Regions from separate parts of the Mesorhizobium sp. M0898 genome, predicted to be linked through region 2. Evidence: predicted binding sites of a transcription regulator. Region 2 holds the regulator's gene; the other holds the start of a gene.
What was found. The regulator PhoB, encoded in region 2, activates phosphate uptake and scavenging genes when phosphate is short. The targets are predictions, from matches to a motif close to TGTCATNNANCTGTCAT.
Positions count from the first base shown of each region.

Region 1: olsB (l-ornithine N(alpha)-acyltransferase) is a predicted target of PhoB. The motif match lies at 5,970-5,986, and genes of this name have one in related genera.

Region 1 is NZ_JAMYOE010000003.1:367,289-377,070, forward strand. It holds gene NKH90_RS07045 (RsmD family RNA methyltransferase) at 55-1,116, shown strand; gene NKH90_RS07050 (TrmH family RNA methyltransferase) at 1,117-1,980, shown strand; gene lspA (signal peptidase II) at 2,007-2,483, shown strand; gene acuI (acrylyl-CoA reductase (NADPH)) at 2,535-3,524, shown strand; gene NKH90_RS07065 (PAS domain-containing hybrid sensor histidine kinase/response regulator) at 3,612-5,900, shown strand; gene olsB (l-ornithine N(alpha)-acyltransferase) at 6,050-6,925, shown strand; gene NKH90_RS07075 (trimeric intracellular cation channel family protein) at 6,935-7,567, opposite strand; gene grpE (nucleotide exchange factor GrpE) at 7,717-8,352, opposite strand; gene NKH90_RS07085 (hypothetical protein) at 8,589-8,792, shown strand; gene NKH90_RS07090 (fatty acid desaturase) at 8,919-9,782, shown strand, end outside.
Region 2 is NZ_JAMYOE010000027.1:23,692-33,473, forward strand. It holds gene NKH90_RS23670 (DUF2865 domain-containing protein) at 28-999, shown strand; gene NKH90_RS23675 (hypothetical protein) at 1,083-1,436, opposite strand; gene pstS (phosphate ABC transporter substrate-binding protein PstS) at 2,091-3,152, shown strand; gene pstC (phosphate ABC transporter permease subunit PstC) at 3,212-4,201, shown strand; gene pstA (phosphate ABC transporter permease PstA) at 4,205-5,056, shown strand; gene pstB (phosphate ABC transporter ATP-binding protein PstB) at 5,053-5,856, shown strand; gene phoU (phosphate signaling complex protein PhoU) at 5,889-6,596, shown strand; gene phoB (phosphate regulon transcriptional regulator PhoB) at 6,613-7,302, shown strand; gene NKH90_RS23710 (ROK family protein) at 7,312-8,556, opposite strand; gene xylF (D-xylose ABC transporter substrate-binding protein) at 8,842-9,782, shown strand, end outside.

The sequences.
Region 1 (9,782 bases), on a different contig from region 2:
CCGGTCAATGTGCTGTGGCAGAAGCGGCGAGCCGCCGTCCGGAGATGCGCCTTCTTGAAACCTTTTCGCGACAAACGCCGCGACAGCCGCCCGCCCCCGAAGGGCGGGGCGGAGCAGCCGCGGCGGCGCGACGCCGGCCTGACCGCCGGTTCGGAGCCTAAACTGCAGAACCGGTCCGAGCCGAAAGCCGCGCCGCGCCCTCTATCCCGTCGCGATGGCGCGCTGCCTGCCGAACATCTGCCGCTGATCCTCGAGGTCGGCCCCAATCAGGACTACGCGTTGCTCGACAGCGGCGCCGGAGAAAAACTCGAGCAATACGGCCCCTACCGCATCGTTCGGCCGGAGGGCCAGGCGATCTGGCAAAAGGCTTTGCCGGCCAGGGACTGGGAGCGCGCCGACGCCATTTTCACCGGCGATACCGACGAGGAAGGCATCGGCCGCTGGCGCTTTCCCAAGACGTCGCTCGGCGAGACCTGGCCGATGAAGCATGACGGCATAGATTATCTCGGCCGCTTCACTTCGTTTCGCCATGTCGGCGTCTTTCCCGAGCAGGCCCCGCACTGGGACCACATGGCCGGACTGATCGCGGCGGCAAAACGGCCGGTGAAGGTGTTGAACCTGTTCGGTTACACCGGCCTTGCCTCCTTGGTGGCGGCGCGTGCCGGCGCCGAGGTCACCCACGTCGATGCTTCCAAGAAGGCGATCGGCTGGGCGCGCGAAAACCAGCAAATGGCGGGCTTGTCGCAAAAGCCGATCCGCTGGATCGTCGACGATGCCGTGAAATTCGCCGAACGCGAGGAGCGCCGCGGCAGCCGCTACGACATCATCCTGTTCGACCCGCCCGCCTATGGCCGCGGACCGAAAGGCGAGGTCTGGCAGCTGTTCGAGGACCTGCCGGCGCTGACCGATATCTGCCGCACGATCCTGACGCCGAAGCCGCTCGCCGTGGTACTGACCGCCTATTCGATCCGCGCCTCTTTTTTCGCCATCCATGCCCTGATGCGCGACACCTTCGCCGGCATGGGCGGCACGGTCGAGTCGGGTGAATTGATCATCCGCGAGAAATCTGCCGGTCGGGCGCTTTCGACCTCGCTGTTCTCGCGCTGGGTGGCCTGAATGAGTGCGTACGAACGGCACGCGGGCGCGCCAGGGCAGGTGAAGGAAGTCACCAGCCTCGCCAACCCGCTGGTCAAGGACATTAAGGCGCTCGCGCTGAAGAAATTCCGTGACCAGCAGAATGCCTTCATGGCCGAAGGCCTGAAGCTGGTCATCGACGCGCTCGATCTCGGCTGGTCGATCAGGACACTGGTCTTCGCCAAGGCCGGACGTGGCAATACGGCGGTTGAAAAGGTCGCGGCGCGCACGGTCGCCGCCGGCGGCACCGTCCTTGAAGTTTCGGAAAAAGTGCTGGTCGCCATCACCCGCCGCGACAATCCGCAAATGGTCGTCGGCGTGTTCTCGCAGAAATACCTGCCGTTGAAGGACATCCGCGCCCGTGACGGCGACGTCTGGGTGGCGCTCGACCGCGTCCGCGACCCCGGCAATCTCGGCACCGTCATCCGCACGGTCGACGCTGTCGGGGCCAGGGGCGTCATCTTGGTCGGCGAGACCACCGATCCCTTTTCGGTCGAAACGGTGCGCGCCACCATGGGCTCGATTTTCGCCGTGCCGGTCGCCAAGGCGTCGCCCGAAGCTTTTCTCGCCTGGCGAACGAGCTTCCCCGGCCTCGTCGCCGGCACCCACCTGAAGGGTGCGGTCGACTACCGCTCGGTCGATTTTTCAAAGGGCCCGGTGCTTTTGATGATGGGTAACGAGCAGCAAGGCCTGCCTGACGAGCTTGCCGCAAGCTGCGACAAACTGCTGCGGATACCGCAGGCCGGCCGCGCCGATTCGCTCAACCTTGCAGTGGCCACCGGCGTCATGCTGTTCGAGATCCGGCGCGGCGCGCTGAAGCTCGGCCCGGAGGACGCCAGATCGTGACATCTCAAACCGTGAAACTGCAAACCATGAAGTCCTGGAGGCCGTATGCTCTTCTGGTCGTCGCCGCGATAGCGCTCGACCAGTGGGTGAAATACCTAGTCGAAACCGGTCTTGCCTTTCAGGAACGGCTCGACCTGCTTCCGTTCCTGGCGCTGTACCGCACCTACAACACCGGCATCGCGTTCTCGCTGTTTTCGTCCTTCGGCGACACCGGCCTGGTGGTCGTCGCGGTTCTGGTGGTCGCTTTCGTGCTCTATCTTGCGGCCCGCACGCCGCCCGGCCACCTGCTTGCCCGCATCGGCTTCGCACTGATCGTCGGCGGCGCGCTCGGCAACCTGATTGATCGCGCAATCTACGGTCATGTCATCGACTATGTCCTGTTCCATACGCCGGTCTGGTCCTTCGCGATCTTCAACCTCGCCGACGCCTTCATTTCGGTTGGTGCGGTGCTGGTCGTCTTCGACGAACTCATTGGCTGGCGGCGCGGAGCGTCGAGCGATTGACCTCACTCGCCTGGCGCCACACATTCTGATCTGCAAGCCCGAGGAGAAAAAATGCCCGAAACCTTCAAAGCCATCCTCGTTTCGCGTGACGCCGAGAAAAACCAGTCGGTCGCGGTGACCGAGCTTACCGAGGCAGACCTGATGGAGGGCGACGTCACCGTCGCGGTCGAGGCGACGACGGTGAACTACAAGGACGGTCTTGCAATTACCGGCAAGGCGCCGGTGATCCGCCGCTGGCCGCTGGTGCCGGGCATCGATTTCGCCGGCACCGTCATCTCGTCTTCCAATCCTGACTGGCGCAAGGGTGACAAGGTCATATTGAACGGCTGGGGCGTCGGCGAGACGCATTTCGGCGCCTTTGCAGGGCGCGCCCGCGTCAAGGGCGACTGGCTGGTGCCGTTGCCGGACGGCATGAGCCCGCATGATGCGATGGCGGTCGGCACCGCCGGCTACACCGCCATGCTTTGCGTCATCGCGCTGGAGCGCCACGGCATCGTGCCCGATCGCGGCCCGGTGGCGGTGACCGGCGCTGCCGGTGGCGTCGGCTCGGTCGCGGTCTCGATCCTGTCCAGCCTCGGCTATCACGTCATCGCCTCGACCGGCCGTGCTGCCGAAAGCCCCTATCTGATCGACCTCGGCGCCGCGGAAGTGATTTCACGCGACGAGCTTGCCCAGCCCGCAAAACCACTCGCCAAGGAACGCTGGGCCGGCGGCGTCGATGCGGTCGGCAGCCACACGCTGGCCAACGTTCTATCGATGACCTCCTATGGCGGCGCCGTTGCCGCTTGCGGCCTCGCCGGCGGCATGGACCTGCCGGCAAGCGTCGCGCCCTTCATCCTGCGCGGCGTCTCGCTGCTCGGCATCGATTCGGTGATGGCGCCGAAGGCGGTCCGCCTCGAGGCCTGGCGCCGTATCGGCGCCGATCTCGACCACGCAAAGCTTGCCAGCCTTTCGACGAGCATCGGCTTCGACGGCATCATCGGCGCCGCGCATGACATCGTCGAGGGTAAGATCCGCGGCCGCGTGGTGGTGGATATGTGAGCCCCCAAGGGAAAAAAAGAGCGCGACCGGTAAAATTCGAGCGATCAACCACAACCTTCGATAAGCTCTGTCTGGCAGGATTTCCGTATGATTGCGGAACCCGGCATCAGAGAGGCGGAACCAGCCGAACGGGCCGACGGGACGGCCCCCGCGGCGCCAGGACGGCAGCTTGTCGCCGCGCCACCGCTGGCGCCGGAACTGCCGGCCTCCAACCGCGAAGGCCTGCCCTTCCTGACGCTCGTCGCCATTGTCGTGCTGGCAGGCTTTTCGCATCTGACCGGGGCGCCGATCTTCATCACTATCGGCCTTTTGGCGACAGCCATCGCCGGGCTCGCCATGCATCTGCGCAACAGGCGCACCGAGCGCCGCGCGGTGGCCCTGCTCGATGCCACGACCGCCCGCAGCCGCGCCGAAATAGAGACGCTGGCCGACCGCATGTGGGAGATGCAGGAGAGCGAGGAGCGCTTTCGCGGGCTGATCGATGCACTCGGCGATCTCGTCGTCCATCGTGACCGCGACGGCCACATTGTCTACGCCAACAAGGTTTTCGCCGACCTTGTCGAAACCGACCAGCGCGACCTTGCCGGCAAGACCCTGGCCGAACTAGGCATCGATGTCGGCATCGTCCCCGACGCCGCGTTTTCCGACCATGAATGCCTGAGTTCCACCGACGTCGCCATTCGCACGCCGGACGGCCCACGCTGGTTCTCTTGGATCGAGCTGTCGGTGCGCGACAAGGACAGCGGCGCCGTTTCGCATCGCGCCATCGCCCGCGACATCACCGCTCGCAAGCGCGCCGAATCCTCGCTGATCACCGCCCGCGAGCGGGCCGAATATGCGAGCCAGGCCAAATCGCGCTTCCTCGCCACCGTCAGCCACGAGATCCGCACGCCGATGAACGGCATCATGGGCATGGCCCGGCTTCTCGCCGACACCAGCCTTTCGCCCGAGCAGCGGACCTATGTCGGCGCCATTTCGACCTCGGCCAGCGCGCTGCTGGCGCTGATCGAGGACCTGCTCGACTACTCCAAGATCGAGGCCGGCCGCTTCGATCCCGAACCGCAACCGATGTCGGTGCGCGAGATCGCCGACAATGTCATCGAGCTTTTGGCGGCGCGGGCTTTTGCCAAGGATATCGGCCTCGGCTGTCATGTCGAACCCGACGTGCCGCAGCTGATCACCGCCGACCCCGGCAGGGTCAGGCAGGTGCTGCTCAATCTCATCGGCAACGCCGTCAAGTTCACCGACAGCGGCGGCGTCCTGGCAAGCATCGCCCGCGTCCGCACCGAAACCACCGACCGCATCCGCTTCACCATCACCGACACCGGCCCCGGTCTGCGCGAGGAGGACATGGAGCGCATATTCGAGGATTTCGAACAGGCTGACGGCACCTCGACCCGTGCGCATGGCGGTGCCGGCCTCGGTCTCGCCATTTCCAAGCGCCTGGTGACCGCCATGGGCGGCACTATCTCTGTGTCAAGCCGGCTTGGCCAGGGGTCCGAATTCGTCTTCGAGATTCCCGCTATTTCCGCCGTCGAGGCGCCGCAGATCCGCCAGGACGCGCTGTCGGGCCGGCATGCGGTGATCGTGTCGAAGAACCTGGTCGAGGCCGAAGCCCTCGCCCGCACCATTCGCGCCAATGGCGGCACGGTCGATCTGGCCACCGCCGCCGCCCAGGCCACCCCTTTCGCCGAGAGCTGCGACGTGCTGCTGATCGATGCTGCCATGGAGCAAAGCGACGGCAGGCTGCTCAGGCGCCTGCGCCAGAGCGGATTTGCCGATTGCGAGGCAGTGACGCTGATCGCACCGACCGACCGTGGCATGCTTGGCGAGTTCCGTGCCAATGGTTACGCCACCTTCCTTGCGAGGCCGGTGCGCGGTGAGACATTGCTGCGCGTGCTTTTGACCAGCCACGCGCCGGTCATCGCCGAGCCGCAACTGCAAAGGCGCGGCGCGCAGGCGGGGCACGCCATTGGCGCCCGCCAGCACGGCCTGTCGGTGCTGATAGCCGAGGACAACGACATCAACGCCATGCTGGCCCGCGCCACGCTGCTGAAGGCCGGGCATCGCGTGAAAGTGGTCGGCAACGGCAAGGCCGCCGTCGAGGCGGTCATCAGCACCGGCCACAAGCACCGTTACGACGTGGTGCTGATGGACTTGCATATGCCTGTCATGGACGGCCTGGACGCCATCGCCGCCATCCGCCGCCATGAGGAGGAGACCGCGGTGCCGCCGGTGCCGATCATGGTGCTGTCGGCCGACAGCCAGGAAAAGACCCGCCACGCCGTGCTCGCTCACGGTGCCAGCGGCTTCGTCACCAAGCCGCTCGACCCCGATGCCCTGGTTCATGCGGTCGAAGGGCAAGCGGCCGCCTGAGGCACAACATCGACGGTTGATAGATTGCCCAGCCGACGAAGTATTGCCCGCAGAGCCGTATCACGGTACTGTCACAATCCTGTTGCACCTACACCGTATCCCCGTGCCAAGAGGGATGGCTCGAAGGAGAATCACTCGTGCATACAGTCATGCCGGAATGTGATGCTCGGCCGAACGCCAGCGGGCCTTTGCTCGTCGGCCGGAACGCCGATGCCGTCATAAAAGGCGCATCGCTCGGCCGCATCGGCAATCTCGAAGTGCGGCTCGCCCGCAACGAGGCCGAGATCGCTGCCGCGCAGGAAGTGCGCTACCGGGTGTTCTACGACGAGCTTGGTGCCAGGAAGGACCTGTTCCAGATGCAGGACCGCCGCGATGCCGATCGCTTCGATCCCCTCTGCGATCATCTGCTGGTCTTCGATACTTCGCTTTCCGGCCCCGAGCATCGCCGCATCGTCGGCACCTACCGCCTGCTGCGGCAGGAGATTGCCGCGGCCGCCGGCGGCTTCTATTCCGAAGGCGAATTCGAACTGACCAAGCTGATCGCGCGGCATCCCGGCCAGCGCTTCCTCGAGCTCGGCCGCTCCTGCGTTCTGCCGGAATACCGCTCGAAGCGCACCATCGAGGCGCTGTGGCAAGGCATCTGGGCCTACATCAACCATTACGGCATCGGTGTGATGACTGGCTGCGCGTCGTTCCACGGCACCGTGCCGGCGGCACATGCGGAGGCGCTGACCTATCTTGCCCACCACTGCCGGACGAATTCATCATGGGACGTGCGTGCCGTCGCCGGGCGCTATTGTTCAATGGATCTGATGCCGATCGAGGCCGTCAATACCAAGGCGGCGATCGCGGCGATGCCGCCGCTGGTCAAGGGCTATCTGCGCGTCGGCGCGCGCATTGGCGACGGTTGCGTCATCGACCGTGAATTCTCGACGGTCGACGTGTTCGTGGTGATGCCGGTCAAGGAGATCGGTGCCCGCTACGTCAATTATTATGGCGGAGAAGCGCAGCGGTTTGCGGCGTGACACCTTAAATCAGGGAATATCTTCCGGACGCCGGCCAGGCTTGCTTTTGTAGGACGGAAAGGCCCAGCCGAATTTCAGCGCGCCGCCGCGTACGCAGAAAGCCGCCATGAAACCTGCTAGGCCCGACGCAAGCGGCGGCAGTCCGGCGAAATCGCCAAGTGTGTAGAGGCCGGCGCCGGCAAGCGCTGCGGTAACGTAGATCTCCGGTCGCAGGAGCACCGAAGGCTCGCCTGTCAATAGATCGCGCAGAATGCCGCCAAGGGTTGCGGTGAGCATGCCGGTGACGATCGAAACTGCAGGTGACCCGGTGATCGTCAGCCCCTTGGCCGCGCCCATCACCGAAAATGCGGCAAGACCTATGGCGTCGAGCCAGAGCAGCAATTTGTAGCGGGACTCCAAACGATGTGCGCTGAAGAAGACGACGACCGCCACCGCTGCACAGATTAGCACATAGTCGCGGTTTCCCACCCAGAACACGGGCACGTTGAGGATGACGTCGCGAAACGTTCCGCCCCCGATGCCGGCAACGCTAGCCAGAAACAGGTAACCGATAATGTCGAGCTGTTTGCGCGAGGCGGCCAGCGCACCGGTCGCCGCGAAGACGGCGACGCCGGCATAGTCGAGAAGCTCGATCGGGTTCATGGGGTGAATAATGAAATAGCGAGTGGGGAATAGCGAGTGGCTCCTGCGAATCTGGATTGACTCCAGATAAACTCGGACAGGTTGGGGGGCGGTCGATCATCCCTCACGCTTTGGTGGCGGTTGCTGCCGAACGGTGCACTATTCCCAGTTCACGCATCTTTCTCAGCCTGCTCGTTGACCGGCCCCGGCTCGACTGGCGCTTCGCTTGCGACATGCTTGGGGCCGCCCTTGGCGACGCCGACCATGGCCGGCCGCAGCACACGCTCGCCGATCGAATAGCCGGGCTGCACGACCTGCACGACCGTGTTGGCCGGTACGTCGGGATTGGGCACCTCGAACATCGCCTGGTGGAAATTCGGATCGAATTTCTCGCCCTCGGGCTCGAGCTTCTTCACGCCGTGGCGTTCCAGCGCCGACAGCATGGCGCGCTCGGTGATCTCGACGCCGTCGATCAGCGCCTTGAAGCCGGCATCGCCCGAAGCCTTGGCCTCCTCCGGGATGGCATCCAGCGCACGGCGCAGATTGTCTGACACCGAAAGCATGTCGCGGGCAAAGTTGGCGACTGCATAGGCGCGCGCGTCGTGGACGTCGCGGGCGGTGCGGCGACGCAAGTTCTCCATGTCGGCCGCGACGCGCAGCGCGCGATCCTTCAGCTCTTCGTTTTCCTTCAGAAGCCGCACAAGCGCTTCATAGTCGCCGTCGACGCCACCTTCCCTTGGCTCCGCGGCAGCCTCGGTCTTCTCGGCTTCATCGGGCGCGCGTTCGTCTTTTGCCTGGTCGCTCATCGCCGTTTCCCGTCATTTTCGAATGGTGTGGATTTGCGCCCGATATCGAGGTTTAGCGGCCAAAAATCAAGGGGCAAGCGATACTGCAGCCGCTGTCGCTGCTTGATGGCGGACGGCGCAGACCTTTCGATTTTAATTCAAATTTTACCGTACCCGACGGCTTTGCTTGCTGGGACACTACAATGCGGGAACCATTCCTCCCTTGGAAGAGTTTCGAAGCCGACACAGGATTTTGGATGATGCCCCGCAGGAATGGCGAAAAACGCGACGGGCTCGCCGCCGATATCCGGCGCCAGCTCGGCACCGAGGCGACCAAGCGCTTTCTGCGCACCTTACCGGCCTTCCGCACGGAGTCCGATATTCCCGACCGTCTGAAGGAATTGCTCGACCGCCTGGACGGCGTCGAAGCCAAGGTGGTCGCAGGCGGGCGCCGTCGGTAGACACCGTCGCCAGCAACGCGACCTGCGATTGCGGCCGCAATTCCTCGCCATCGCGCGACATTTACCCGCAGTAACTTTGCGTGATCTCCGCCTTGCGGCAGCGCGCCGCTCCGCCTATGTTTCATGATGAACATGATTTCCCCCGAAGCTGTGGCAAACAGCAAGCGCGCCTGGTTGAAAATCCTGTCGCGCTATAAAAAGCCCGACAGGCGTCGCAGCGCCGTCGAACTCGCCGTCACCCTCATCCCCTTCGCCACGCTGTGGGCACTGTCCTCAGCCGCCTATGCCCATGGCCATTGGTGGGGTCTGGTCCTCATCCTTCCGGCAGCCGGCTTTCTGGTGCGGATCTTCATGATCCAGCACGATTGCGGCCACGGTTCCTTTTTTGCCAATCGCTATGCCGACGACTGGATCGGCCGTGTGCTTGGCGTGCTGACGCTGACGCCCTACGATTGCTGGCGCCGCGCCCACGCAACCCATCACGCCAGCGCCGGCAATCTCGACGAGCGCGGCACCGGCGACATCAAGACACTGACCGTCGCTGAATATCGGCAACTGTCATGGCGGGGCCGGCTCGCCTATCGCCTCTATCGCCATCCGCTGGTGATGTTTGGCCTTGGCCCGATATGGATCTTCATTTTCGAGCAGAGACTGCCCTTGGGCATGATGCGGGGCGGTTTCACCCCCTGGGTGTCGTCGATGTCGACCAATCTCGCCATCGCGGTCATCGCCGCGCTGCTCATCTGGTTCGTTGGCCCAGGCGCGTTCCTGGTCGTGCATTTGCCGATCGTCATCCTCGCCGGATCGGCCGGCATCTGGCTGTTTTATGTCCAGCATCAGTTCGAGGAGACGGAGTGGACAAAGGACTCCGAGTGGGAATTCCAGCACGCTGCCCTGCACGGTTCGTCCTATTACGACCTGCCGCCGGTGCTGAACTGGATCACCGGCAATATCGGCGTCCACCACGTGCATCACCTCTCGGCCAAGGTG
Region 2 (9,782 bases):
GGTGCAACAAGGATAATGGTCGTTCCAATGACACGCTTCTGGCCCCTCACGATTCTGATGCTGGTGTCGGCAATAGCCGTTGCGCTCGGCACATCCTTCTCCTACGCGGATAGCTGCGGTGCCATCAGGAGCCAATTGCTTTCGGCGGGGCGCAGCGGCGGGACCAGCCCCGAGCTTGCCCAACTGCGCCGGCAACTCGCCGCGATTCAAAAGCTTGAGAGACAACGCAGATGCGCAGCGAAAACCGCCGGCTTCTTCTTCAATCCCTGCGCCGACCTGGTCAGCAGCAAGGCGGAGGTGCAACGGCAGATCGCCAGACTGTCGAATTCGAGCAGGGACACGTCCGGACTGAAGGCCAGGTTTGTCGCGCTGGGCTGCGCCGCCCCCGCTGCCAAGAAACAGCCGGCGCAGCAACGCCCGGCACCCAAGGCCCAGTCCGCAGGCACAACAATTGGCGGCAATCGGATGCTGTTTTGCGTTCGCTTGTCGGACGGATATTTCTTCCCCGCGCCAAAATCGCAGTTCGCCAAGAGCGACGATCTGAAGGAAACGGTCGATCAGTGTCGCTACATCTGCGACGATGCCGGCGTCGACCTCTATACGCTGAGCGACGCCACTCGCGAGACCGAGGAGATGGTCGCGCTCGAGTCGGGAAAACCCTATGTGGAGCTACCTGCCGCGTTCCGGTACCGCGACGACGCGAACTTCAAGGCCTGTGACGTCAAGCGCTATTACCAGCGCGTTGCCGAACTCAGGGCACGAACCGTGACACCGGCCAACATGAGCAACGCCATCATTCCGTTGCCGACCGCAAAGCCGGATCTTGGCGTCGTCGCGGAAATTCCTGAATCCGGGATCGAAACTGCCGGTGCGGCTCTCGCAGGGGCAAAAACGTCGGTTTTCGAGGTGCCAGGGACTGCCCAGCATCAGTCGATCGAGAAAGCGATCGGCGCGCGGCCGGTGAGAGTGGTCGGGCCGGCCTTTTTCCCGGCGGACTGACCAGGGCGGGCGATGTTCCGAGACGGCTGGCCGGATAGCCGCTTCAAGGCCTGGAGCCGTGCGCATCGACCGACGTCGGCTGGTTATTCGCAGACCATGCGGGCCCGTTTACCGGGCTCGCTGACATTCTTGCAAGTTAGCGGCTTCGTCGACTCCGGCGACAGCATGGGCGGGTTGTTGGTGACCCTCCTCCGAGGCGTTGCAACGGAAGCCGCGCTCCTGCGCACCGCCGGCCTTTTCGGCGTTTGCGGCGCCACTGGAAAGACGTCGGTCTCCAGTTGCGACTGTTCGGCTTGCGCCTGCGGCGAAGGCCTGTCCCAGAAACGGCGAACATCGAGCGGCTTGGGAATGATGACGGTGCCGTCATAGCTGCGCGCGCAGCCGCTTCCCAGAGGCAGCGCCAGGCACAGGAAGACAGGCAGAATCCGTCGAGACATCAGCAATACCCCTGCAAGCTTATAACGCTGCTTCGGCCTAACCGACAACCGGCGGAATAGGGCGAAGGGAGTAGATACCGTGAAGTAGAAGTCGTCGCACTTCCAGTGGAAGGCGTTGCTCGAAGATCGAGCGCCGGGTCGGGCGCGGATGGAGGTCCAGCGCGAGTTAGAACCTTGCGATTCGTCAACGCTTCCAGCGTAAGGCCATGGTGCGATCGCACCATACCAAAGCCGCGCTCAGTGGCGACAATGGGATATTCGAAGTTCCGCTCCTCCAGTTACGGGCGGGAGCAGCGACCGCCGGCAAGAAACAGGGTCAGATTTACCCCAACGGACCTGTTTCGGCGATGGCGCGGCCATGACACGTTCTGGCTGCATGCAACGCGCTCCCGTCCGGCTTTTTTCTTTTAAAGCCGGTGGCTGCGATCGCCGAGCAGACGATGCCGGCCGGAATTCACGCAAGCTGCTGATTCCAGCGGCAAACCGCGGCCCATGCCGACAAAAGCCCGCGGCCGCTCCTTCTTAACCCGGCTGGACGTCGTTACCGGAGCGACATGAAACTGTCATGCGACTGTAATAATCGGGGGCTATTGGCCTCAGCGGGCGCCGGAGGAATGGCGCCGAGAGACCATATTCCGAACAGGAGCAGGCCACATGAGACATTTCATCCGCTCGGCGGCCGTTGCGATTGCAATGGCTGCGGCGACGACCACCCTCACCCTGTCCGCCGCGCTCGCCGCGGACATCTCCGGCGCCGGCGCCACCTTCCCCTATCCGATCTATGCGAAGTGGGCCGACACCTACAAGAAAGACACCGGCGTTGGCCTTAACTACCAGTCGATCGGTTCCGGCGGCGGCATCAAGCAGATCAAGGCCAAGACCGTTACCTTCGGCGCTTCGGATGCGCCGCTCAAGGGCGACGAGCTTGAAGCGACCGGACTGGCTCAGTTCCCGATGGTGATGGGCGGCATCGTTCCCGTCGTCAATCTCGAAGGCATCAAGCCGGGCGAGTTGGTTCTCGACGGCCCGACGCTGGCCGACATCTTCCTCGGCAAGATCACGAGCTGGGATGACGAAGCGATCAAGAAGCTCAATCCCGACGTCAAGCTGCCTTCGCAGGCGATCGCGGTCGTTCACCGTTCCGATGGTTCGGGCACGACGTTCAACTTCACCTATTACCTCGGCGACGTCAGCGCGGTCTGGAAAGAAAAGGTCGGCGTCGACAAGGCCGTGGAATGGCCGGTCGGCATCGGCGCCAAGGGCAATGAGGGCGTTGCCAACAACGTCTCCCAGACCGGCGGCGCGATCGGTTATGTCGAATATGCCTACGCCAAGCAGAACAAGCTCACCCACACCGATATGATCAACAAGGACGGCAAGAAGGTCGAGCCCACCGCGGCGGGGTTCTCGGCGGCAGCGGCCAATGCCGACTGGAGCTCGCAGCCGGGCTATGGCGTCATCCTCGCCAACGAGCCGGGCGCCGAGTCCTGGCCGATGACGGCGGCAACGTGGATCCTGCTCTACAAGAAGCCGGATGATGCCGCGACCACCGGCGAAGCGCTCAAATTCTTCGCCTGGGCATACGACAAGGGCGACGAGATGGCCGGCGAGCTGGACTACGTTCCGATGCCCGACAAGGTGGTTGAGAGCGTCAAGGCCATGTGGGCCAAGGAAGTCGTCGGCGACGACGGCAAGCCGCTCTACTCGGCTATGTAATCTCCTCCAGGGAGGGCGTCGATGGCGCCCTCCCTGTTGCCTTTAATCGCGAGGACCCAATGACCATCGCTTCCGATGCCATGCCATCATCTGCAGCAGCCCGGGCCAGGGAAGCTACTGTGCGGCGCTTCGCGCTCACAGATGCCATATTTCGCGGACTCACCCGCGCTTCCGCAATCCTTGTGCTGGTCATCCTCGGCGGTGTCGCCATCTCGCTGTTTGCCGGCTCATGGCAGGCGCTGTCGTCGTTCGGTTTTTCTTTCCTGACGACTGAGAGCTGGAATCCCGTTACGGAAAAATTTGGCGCACTGGCGCCGATCTACGGCACCCTGGTGACGGCGGCCATTGCCATCCTGATCGCGGTTCCGATCGGCATCGGCATTGCAATCTTTCTCACCGAGCTCTGCCCGCGCCCGCTCAGGCGCCCGATCGGCATAGCGGTCGAGCTGTTGGCCGGCATTCCTTCGATCATCTACGGCATCTGGGGCCTGTTCGTGTTCGCGCCGTTCCTGCAGACGACGATACAGCCCTTCATCATCAACATCTTCCACGGCGTGCCGGGACTATCCAGCCTTTTCGCTGGCCCTCCTTACGGCATCGGCCTTCTGACCTCGGCGCTGATCCTCGCCATCATGGTGCTGCCCTTCATCACCTCGATCACCAAGGACGTCTTCGATACGGTGCCGGCGGTGCTGAAGGAATCGGCCTATGGCATCGGTTGCACGACCTGGGAAGTGACCCGGCGCGTGGTCATTCCCTATACCCGCATCGGCATCATGGGCGGCGTCATGCTTGGCCTCGGCCGGGCGCTCGGCGAGACCATGGCGGTGACCTTCGTCATCGGCAACGCACATCGCATCAGTGCCTCCCTGTTCGCGCCGGGCACGACAATCTCGGCGACCATCGCCAATGAATTCACCGAGGCCGACGGCGACCTCTACACCTCCTCGCTGGTTTCGCTCGGCCTGATCCTCTTCGTCATCACCTTCCTGATCCTTGCCGCCGCCCGCTATATGCTGATGCGGATCGACGCCCGTACGGGAGCCTGACCGATGTCGACATCCTCATCGCTCCACAGCCGCCGCAAAGCCAGGAATTCGGTGATGATGGCGCTTTGCGTCGTCGCCGCGGGCATCGGGCTTGCCTGGCTGGCGCTCATTCTCGGCGCACTGGTCTATAAGGGCACAGCTGGGCTTTCGCTCGCGGTCTTCACCGAGATGACGCCACCACCGGGCGAGGCCGGCGGCTTGCTCAATGCCATCACGGGCAGCCTGCTGATGACGATCATCGCCGTTGTCGTCGGCACGCCGATCGGCGTGCTGGCGGGAACCTACATGGCCGAGTATGGACGCTTTTCGCGCATCACCACCGTCGTCCGCTTCATCAACGACATCCTGTTGTCGGCGCCGTCGATCATCATCGGCTTGTTTGTCTATGAGCTGATGGTGCGGCCAATGGGACATTTCTCGGCCATTGCCGGCGCCGTTGCGCTTGCCATCCTGGTCATTCCGGTGGTCGTGCGCACCACTGAAGACATGCTCAACCTGGTGCCGAACGCGTTGCGTGAAGCCGGTGCCGCGATCGGCGCGCCGCGCTGGGTGGTGATCCGTTCCGTCGCCTACCGCGCCGCATTGTCCGGCATCGTCACCGGCATATTGCTGGCGATAGCACGCATTTCCGGCGAGACGGCGCCGCTGCTCTTCACCGCGCTCAATAACCAGTTCTGGAGCAGCAATATCAACGCGCCGATGGCCAGCCTGCCGGTGACCATCTTCCAGTTCGCTCTCAGCCCTTACGAGGAATGGCAGCAACTGGCGTGGACCGGCGCACTCATAATCACCCTGACGGTTCTGGGCTTGAGCATCCTCGCCCGCAGCCTTACCGGACGCAGAGAGGACAGATGACACAGATGTTGTCCCCAGACATGACGATGGCCGAAACGGTCGCCGAGAAGACGAAGATCGAGGTCAAGAATCTCAACTTCTACTACGGCCAGAGCAAGGCGCTGAAGGACATCAGCCTGTCGCTGCCTGAGCGCAGTGTCACGGCCTTCATCGGCCCTTCGGGCTGCGGGAAATCGACGCTGCTGCGTGTATTCAACCGCATCTATGAGCTCTACCCAAAACAGACGGCCGAGGGCCAGGTGCTGCTCGACGGCAAGAACATTCTCGACCGGTCGCAGGATCTCAACCTCCTCAGGACCAAGATCGGCATGGTGTTCCAGAAGCCGACGCCGTTCCCGATGTCGATCTACGAGAACATCGCCTTCGGCGTCAGGCTCTACGAGAACCTCGGCAAGTCCGAGATGGACGGCCGCGTCGAACAGGCGTTGAAGCGCGCCGCGCTGTGGAGCGAGGTCAAGGACAAGCTCAACGCCAGCGGCTTGAGCCTATCCGGCGGCCAGCAGCAGCGGCTCTGTATCGCCCGCACCGTGGCCGTGAAGCCGGAAGTCATTCTGCTCGACGAACCGGCTTCGGCCCTCGACCCGCTGTCGACTGCCAAGATCGAGGAACTGATCGACGAATTGCAAGCCGACTACACGATCGTCATCGTCACCCACAACATGCAGCAGGCGGCGCGCGTGTCGCGCCAGACGGCCTTCATGTATCTGGGTGAACTGGTCGAGTTCGACCGGACCGAGAAGATCTTCACGTCGCCCCGCGAGAAGCGCACGCAGGACTACATCACTGGCCGCTTCGGCTGAGCCGTTCCGATCATGCATATGAGGACAGGACCATGGGCGAACACACAGTCGCTTCTTTCGACGAGGATCTCGAGCAGATCAGCAAGCTGATCCGCAACATGGCCGACCTCGCCGGTTCGATGGTCGGCGGGGCGACCAAGGCGCTGTTGAATTCCGACAACGTGCTGGCGCAACGCGTCGTTTCCGACGACGCCATCATGGATGCGCGTCAACGCGAACTGGACGACCGCGCCATCACCCTGATCGCCAAACGCCAGCCGATGGCCCACGATCTTCGCCATGTGGTCGGAGCGATCCGCATGGCGGGCGACCTCGAACGCATCGGCGACCTTGCCAAGAATATCGCCAAGCGCGTGAGTGCGGTCGGCCTCAGCGCCACGCCGCGGGACCTGTCGCATTCCATCGACGCGATGGCGCAGTTGGTTCTCATCCAGGTGCAGGGTGTCATCGAGGAATATGCTGCAGGCGATGCGGCCGCGTTGGCCAAGCTTCGTGCCGCCGACGAGCGCATCGACGTTAAATACACGTCCGTGTTCCGCGAGCTGTTGACCTACATGATGGAAGATCCGCGCAACATCACCGCTTGCACGCACCTGCTGTTCTGCGCCAAGAATCTGGAGCGGATCGGCGACCATGTCACCAACATCGCCGAAAATGCGTATTATGTGCTGACCGGCGAGCAATTGCCGGTCAATCGTCCGAAGCAGGACGAAACGACAATGTCCGCACCGGTGACATGATGGGGGTGCCCAGCCGATGATCGCACCACGCATAATGGTGGTGGAGGACGAGGAGCCGTTGGGTGTGCTGCTCCGCTACAATCTCGAATCCGAAGGCTACCAGGTCGAGGTGGTGACACGCGGCGACGAAGCCGAGATCCGTTTGCAGGAGAATGTGCCCGACCTTTTGGTGCTCGACTGGATGATACCAGCGGTTTCCGGCATCGAGCTCTGTCGTCGGTTGCGGGTGCGCCCCGAAACCGAGCGGCTGCCGATCATCATGCTGACCGCGCGCGGCGAGGAGAGCGACCGGGTGCGCGGTCTTTCGACCGGCGCCGACGACTATCTGGTCAAGCCGTTTTCGACACCGGAATTCATGGCCAGGGTCAAGGCGCTGCTGCGGCGCGCCAAGCCGGAAGTGCTGTCCAGCGTGCTGAAGGTCGGCGACATCGTGCTCGATCGCGAATCGCACAGGGTCTATCGCAAGAAGAGCGAAATCAGGCTCGGACCGACCGAATTCCGGCTGCTCGAGTTCATGATGCGGCATCCGGGCCGTGTCTTCTCGCGCAGCCAGTTACTCGATAATGTCTGGGGGGAGACAATCTACATCGACGAACGCACCGTCGACGTGCATGTCGGGCGGCTGCGCAAAGCCGTCAACAACGGCCGGATGCCGGATGTCATCCGCACCATCCGCGGCGCCGGCTATGCGATCAGGGAAGATTGACCCGCCTGGTCAGGCTACGTTCTTTCTGACGCTGGGCCTCATTTGCGCGCCCGGCGCGAAAATCTCCTGGTCGACGAAGCTTAACGCCCGCATCGCGCAGCCTTCGCGGATCAGAGGCAATTCGTTCGGCTCTGTATCGAAGGAGATCGAGCCTGAATGCTGGCCGCCGGCGGTCTGGGCGATTGCCTTCCGCAAGGCCGGCTCGATCAGATCGAAGGCGGCGGCACTGGCGCCGACCATCGCGACCGGTGCCGGATCGATCAGCGCGAACAGCGAGCCGAGACCGAAACCCAGCGCTTCGCCGGCCTTGCGGTAGGCCTCGCGTTCCGGCCCATCTTTCTCGCGCGCCCGGGCCGCCAGTGCGCGCATGTCGGCGTCGCTGACGTCGGCGACCGGTTCGCTGTCTTCGCTCATCTGCCTGGCGTTGCGCCAGATGGCGTAGTTGCCGGCATACGCCTCGATGCAGCCGCGCCGCCCGCAACGGCAGAGCGCGCCGCCCGGACGATGGATCATGTGGCCAAATTCGCCGCCCGAGGAATGCGTCCCGGTGAACAGTTCGCCCTTCAGCACCAGCCCCATGCCGATGCCATGCGAAAGCAGGATGGCGATGAAGTCATCGCGATAGCGATCCGGATTGCGCCAGCGCAAAGCCACCGCCATCATGTTGCAGTCGTTCTCCACCGTTGCCGGGATGCCGAATTCGTCCTCCAGCATGTCGGCAAAGGCGATGTCGGTCTGCGGCGTGATCGGCGACCACAGCATGGCGCGTGCAGGGGAGTCGGTAATGCCCTGAATCGCCAGGGCGATGCGGGCGACACTGCGGACGTCAAGATCTGGATCCTGCAGCCGGCGCCGGACGATGGCCATGCATTCACGGATCAGCTCGTCGCGCGGCATAGTCAGCGTGTCCAGCCGGCGCTGTTCCTCGGCGACCACCTGTCCCGTGTAGTCGATAATGGCGGCCGAAAGGAAATTCAGCGACAACACCACAGTCAGCACCGCCGCCGCTTCCGGGTTGAGGGCGAGGCCGACTTGCGGACGACCGCGTTTCAACGAAACGGGCTCACTTGGCTTGCTCTCGGCGAGGATGCCTTCCCGTATCAGGTCGGAAGAAATCGCCGATATGGTCGAATGACTGAGGCCGGTGGTAGCTGCGATCTCAGTACGCGATGGCTGGCCGGCCCGGCGCACCGCCGAGATCACCATCGCCCGGTTGCGCCGGCGCAAATCGTCATGGCGGATTCCGACCGACATTGTTTTGCTTTCCTCCCGGTTGCCGCGGCCGCTCATGAACCGGAAGCCGTCGGTAATGTCCGACAAATAGTGTCGGATGAGGCAAATAGTGTCAGATGCAGGTGGCGCTGTCATCGTTTATTCCGACGCTCGAAAAAACTCGCAGAGTCATCAAAATCCATCAGAATCGATGTTGACAGCAGCCGGAGATCGGGCCAGTATTTTTTCGAGGCTCGAAAAAATTAGAGCTTCTAAGCTGGTCTTTGAGCCAATTGGTCACGCCGTACGCGGCGCAGGGAGGATATGATGAAGAAATTCACGACCGCCATTCTGGCGGGTGTCGCCATGACGCTGGCGCTGGCGTCGGTGGCGCAGGCTAAAGACAAGGTCATCGGCGTTTCCTGGTCGAACTTCCAGGAAGAGCGCTGGAAGACCGACGAGGCCGCAATGAAGGCGGCCATCGAGGCCGCAGGCGACAAGTATATTTCCGCCGACGCACAGTCCAACCCCGGCAAGCAGCTCACCGACGTCGAGAGCCTGATCTCGCAGGGCGCCAACGCACTGATCATCCTGGCGCAGGACGCCTCGGCCATCGGGCCGGCCGTGCAAAAGGCGCTGGACGAAGGTATTCCGGTTGTCGGCTACGACCGGCTGATCGAGAACAAGGACGTCTTTTACCTGACCTTCGACAACAAGGAAGTCGGCCGCATGCAGGCCCGGGAAGTCTTCAAGGTGAAGCCGGAAGGCAACTATGTCTTCATCAAGGGTTCGGGTTCCGATCCGAATGCCGATTTCCTGTTTGCCGGTTCGATGGAGGTGCTGAAGGCGGCAATAGACAGCGGCAAGATCAAGAATGTCGGCGAGGCCTATACCGACGGCTGGCTGCCGGCCAACGCTCAGAAGAACATGGAACAGTTCCTGACCGCCAACGACAACAAGGTCGATGCCGTGGTCGCGGCCAATGACGGCACTGCCGGCGGCGTCGTCGCCGCGCTGACAGCGCAAGGGCTGGCCGGATCGGTTCCGGTTTCGGGCCAGGACGGCGACCACGCCGCGCTGAACCGCATCGCGCTCGGCACACAGACCGTGTCGGTGTGGAAGGATGCGCGCGAGCTCGGCAAGAATGCCGCCGAGATCGCCTCGCAGCTGGCCGACGGCAAGCAGATGACCGACATTGCCGGCGTGAAGGATTTCACCACGCCCGGCGGCAATACCGTCAAGTCGCTGTTCCTGACCCCGGTCGCCAT